DNA from 2 places in the Isoalcanivorax indicus genome. Region 2 is predicted to be linked to the other one. Evidence: predicted binding sites of a transcription regulator. Region 2 holds the regulator's gene; the other holds the start of a gene.
The links. The regulator PhoB, encoded in region 2, activates phosphate uptake and scavenging genes when phosphate is short. The targets are predictions, from matches to a motif close to TGTCATANNNNTGTCANA.

Region 1 (2,463 bases), 220 kb from region 2:
ACAAACTCCGCACTGGCCGGGACCTGCAGATCACTGCCCAGGCAGTTGGCCACTTCCGTGCGGCCACCACGCAGCAACCCGGCAAAGGCATATTCGCTCAAGGTATCCGGCACGGGCGTGACGGCACCGAGGATGGTGGCCGGATCGGCACCCAGTGCCACCGCCACCGGGAAGGGTTCGCCCGGGTGTTGCTGCTGCCACGCCTGAAAATCCAGTGCCCCGCCACGATGGCTGAGCCAGCGCATGATCAGCCGATTGCGGCCGATCAACTGCTGCCGGTAAATGCCCAGATTCTGGCGCGTCTTGTCCGGCCCCCGGGTAATCACCAGCGGCCAGGTGACCAGCGGCCCGGCATCGCCCGGCCAGCAGGTCTGGATCGGAATCTGGTAGAGATCCACATCGTTGCCTTCAATAACGCGCTGCTGGCAATCCGGCGAACCCACCACCTTCGGGTTCATGGCCAGCACCTGCTTCAGGATTGGCAACTTGGACAGCGCATCACGAAACCCCTTGGGCGGCTCCGGCTCCTTCAGGAAGGCGAGCAACTCACCCAGCTCGCGCAGCGCGCCCACATCCTCCTGGCCCATGCCCAGCGCCACCCGGCGCGTGGTGCCAAACAGATTGCCCAGTACGGGAATCGTGCTGCCTTTCACATTCTCGAACAATAATGCCGGGCCGCCCGCGCGCAGAGTGCGGTCGCAGATCTCGGTCATTTCCAGATTCGGGTCCACTTCCACCCGGATGCGTTTCAACTCGCCAAGCTGTTCGAGCTGCTGGATAAAGTCCCGTAAATCCTTGTATTTCATCGCAAACCTCAATCTGTTCCGGTGGGGTGGCGCGGGCCGCGCGAGTGCGTGAGGAGTATAGCACTACACCATCGCAAGCCTGTGTCATGGCGCTGACAGATTCCTGTAGCCCGACTGTCATGCCGCGATAATCTGCTATTCACCCACCGGGATTACGGTCATTCGCAACGTTTCCTGACTACCCCCGAGGGATGCCATCGTGAACATCAAAGCCGTAGACCTGAATACCATCAAGGACAACCCGGAAGCGCCGGTGTGCAACACCAGCGACAATCGTTATTTCGCCGATATCATCCAGGCACGCTATTCGCGCAGAACCTTGCTCAAAGGGTCTCTGGGCGTCGCGGCCGTCAGCTTCCTCGGCGCCGGCCTGGCAGCCTGTGGTGGCAGCAGCTCAAGCTCCGGCTCGGGAAATGGCCCCCTCCCTGCGCCGCGCCTGGGCTTTGAATCCGTCCCCATCACCCGGGCGGATACCATCACCGTGCCTGCAGGCTACACGGCCAAAGCGTTCGTGCCCTGGGGCACGCCGATCACCGGCGCCATGCCGGCGTTCATGACGGATGGCTCCAACACCGGTATCGATCAGCTTCAGCAAGTCGGCTCCCATCATGACGGCATGCACTACTTCCCCATTGATGGCAGCTCCGACCACGGGCTGCTGGTGATCAATCATGAATATGTCGACAAAGCGGTTGTGCATGCCAACGGCGCGTCCTCCTTGCCCCGCCCGATTGATGAAGTGCGCAAGGAAATGGCCGCGCACGGCGTGTCAGTGATTGAAATCCAGAAAAACGCCTCGGGCGACTGGGAGGTAGTGACCTCCATGCTGAACCGCCGCATCACGGCTTTCACAGAGATGGAACTGAAAGGCCCGGTGCGGGGCGATGACCGTGTCAAGACCGCCTATTCCCCGGAAGGCACGCATACCCGTGGCACCCTGAACAACTGCGCCCACGGCTACACCCCCTGGGGTACCTACCTGACCTGTGAGGAAAACTGGCCGGGCTATTTCCATGTGGACATCGACCCGCTGCCCCGCGAGTTCGAGCGCTTTGGCATTTCAGGATGGCAGCAGAACCATTGGCACCAGGCTGAGGAAGCGAACGGTGAACTGACCACCGATACCGCCTTCACCCGCTTTGGTGTCGTGGAATCGGGCGCCGATGCCACCGAGGACTTCCGCAACGAACCCAACAATTTCGGCTGGATTGTCGAGATCGACCCCTTTGACCCGGACAGCACCCCCGTCAAACGCACCGCGCTGGGCCGCTTCTCCCACGAGGGCATCGTGTTTGCCGAGCCGAAAGTGGGCGAACCGATGGTGTTCTACTCCGGCGACGATGCCCGCTTCGAATACATCTACAAGTTCGTATCGAAAAACAACTATCAGGAAGGCCTGCGCGGCGATGACCTGCTGGATGAAGGCACGCTGTATGTTGCACGCTTCAACGACGATGGCACCGGCGAATGGCTGGCGCTGGATATTGACGACGTAGACTTCATGGCTGCCGTAGCGGAGTCTGAATATCACTACACCACCCAGGCCGAAGTGCTGCTCAATACACGCCGCGCCGCCGATATCGCGGGCGCCACCCGCATGGACCGCCCGGAATGGGGCGCCATCTGCCCGCGGACCGGCATGGTGTACTTCACCCTG
Region 2 (2,463 bases):
GGGCCTTGCGCGGGCGCGATGCGCTGATGCTGTTTGCCGGGTTGATGGCCATTGCGCTGATCCTGGTCTTGCAGCTCAACCGCTTCACCTTCTATCTGGCCTTCGGTGGGGCGGCGCTGGCCATCATCTATCCGTTCATGAAGCGCTTTACCTTCCTGCCGCAGCTGTTCCTGGGCGCCGCCTTTGCCTGGGCGATTCCGATGGCCTTTGCCGCTGAAACGGAAGCCGTGCCGGCAGCGGCCTGGCTGATCTTTGTCGCCAAGCTGCTGTGGACAGTGGCCTACGACACCCAGTACGCCATGTGTGACCGGGAAGACGACCTGAAGGTGGGCATCAAGAGCACCGCCATCCTGTTCGGGGAGGCCGACCGGCTGATCATCGGGGTGCTGCAGGCGCTGACCCTGTGGCCGCTGTGGTTGCTGGGCCGGGGGCTGGATTTCGGCTGGACCTGGTATCTCGGGCTGGCCGTGGCGGCCGGGCTGTTCGTCTATCAGCAGTGGCTGATTCGCGAGCGCCAGCCCGACGGCTGCTTCCGGGCCTTCCTGAATAACCAGTGGGTCGGCGCCGCGCTGTTTGCCGGGCTGTGGCTGCAGTATCTCTAGGGAACCCAGCCATACCCCCAATCGCGCCACTGTCATATGCTTGTCATGAAACGGCCATCTAATGGGCGCATGTACAAGCCAGAGCAGACGCTGTCATGAGCAAGCACACCCTACTGATCGTGGACGATGAGCCGGCCATCCGGGAGATGGTTGCCGTGGCCCTGGAAATGGCCGACTTCGATGTACTGGAGGCCGACAATGCCCAGCGCGCCCACGAGATCATTGTCGATGAGCGCCCGGCCCTGATCCTGCTGGACTGGATGCTGCCTTCGGTGAGCGGTATCGAACTGGCGCGCCGCCTCAAACGCGACGAGACCACCAGCGAAATCCCCATCATCATGCTCACGGCCAAGAGCGAGGAAGACAACAAGATCCAGGGGCTGGACGTGGGGGCGGATGACTACATCACCAAGCCGTTCTCCACCCGCGAACTGATTTCCCGCATCAAGGCCGTGCTGCGCCGCAGCAGCGCGGCGGCCGCCGACAAGGCCATCGAGGTCGACGGTCTGTGTCTGGACCCGGTCAGCCACCGCATCACCGCCAACGACGAGCCGGTGGACATGGGCCCCACCGAATACCGCCTGCTGGAGTTCTTCATGAGCCACCAGGAGCGCGCCTATTCCCGTACCCAACTGCTGGACCAGGTGTGGGGTGCCAACGTCTATGTCGAGGACCGCACCATCGACGTGCACATTCGCCGCCTGCGCAAGGCGCTGGCGCCGTACGACTTCGACCGCTTTATCCAGACGGTGCGCGGCACCGGCTACCGGTTTTCGACCAAGACCGCCCGCGCCTGATTCCGGTGCAGTCAGGCTGCAAACGGATTGCAACCATTGACGTACAATAGCGGGCACCCGACCCGCATGGAGAGTCAGCCGGTGACCCCCACCGTTCGCCAGGAGCTTCGCCGCATCGCCCTGTTCGTACTGGCCGGTGCAGGCCTGTCGCTGATGCTGGACAGCCTCTGGCCGGTGCTGCTGGCCGCACTCCTCTGTCTGGCGTTCAACCTGCGCCAGTTGATGCGCCTGAGTCACTGGGTCGTGAGCTACGAGCAGGGCAAGCCGCCGCCGGAAAGCCGGGGCGCCTGGGGCGACCTGTTCGACCGGCTGTATCATCTGTTGCGGCGCGAGAAAGCCGCCCGCGATGAGCTGGAATTCCTGATTACCCGGGCCGAAACCTCGATCACCGCCCTGCGCGATGCCATCGTCGTGGTTGATCGCCAGGGGCGGATCGAATACTGGAACCGTGCGGCAGACCGGCTGCTGGGTTTCAAGGCACCGCATGACAAGCAGCAGACGCTGACCAACCTGATCCGCGACCCACGCTTTGCTGCGTATCTCAAGGAAGGCCACTTCGACCATCCTCTGACGCTGCCATCGCCGAACGATGAACACCGCATGCTGGAATTCACCATCACCCGCTTCGGGGCGGGAGATTGGCTGGTCATCGTGCGTGACGTGACCCGGCTGCATAACCTGGAGCAGATGCGCAAGGATTTCGTAGGCAACGTCAGCCATGAACTGAAAACGCCGCTGACCGTGCTCAAGGGCTATCTGGAAACCCTGCTGGATTCGACTCCCGCCGAGCAGAAACGCGTCCACCGTGCGCTGATCCAGATGAACCAGCAAAGCCAGCGCATGGAAGCGCTGGTCAACGACTTGCTGCTGCTGGCGCGCCTGGAAGGCACCGAGGTCGAACACGACAGCGAACGGCAGGCGCTGGCGCCGATGTTGCGCCGACTGCGCCAGGATGCCCTGGCCATGGCGCCGGACAAGCAGCAGGACGTGCAGCTGGAAGTGGCGCCCGGCGCCGGGCTGCTGGGCAATGGCGCCGAGCTGCACAGCGCCTTCGCCAATCTGGT

Region 1: DKW65_RS01220 (PhoX family protein) is a predicted target of PhoB. The motif match lies at 889-906, and genes of this name have one in related genera.

What each region holds. Positions count from the first base shown of each region.
Region 1 covers NZ_QGMP01000001.1:265,468-267,930, forward strand. The annotation lists gene ubiD (4-hydroxy-3-polyprenylbenzoate decarboxylase) at 1-806, opposite strand, end outside; gene DKW65_RS01220 (PhoX family protein) at 1,006-2,463, shown strand, end outside.
Region 2 covers NZ_QGMP01000001.1:50,166-52,628, reverse strand. The annotation lists gene ubiA (4-hydroxybenzoate octaprenyltransferase) at 1-602, shown strand, start outside; gene phoB (phosphate regulon transcriptional regulator PhoB) at 698-1,399, shown strand; gene phoR (phosphate regulon sensor histidine kinase PhoR) at 1,436-2,463, shown strand, end outside.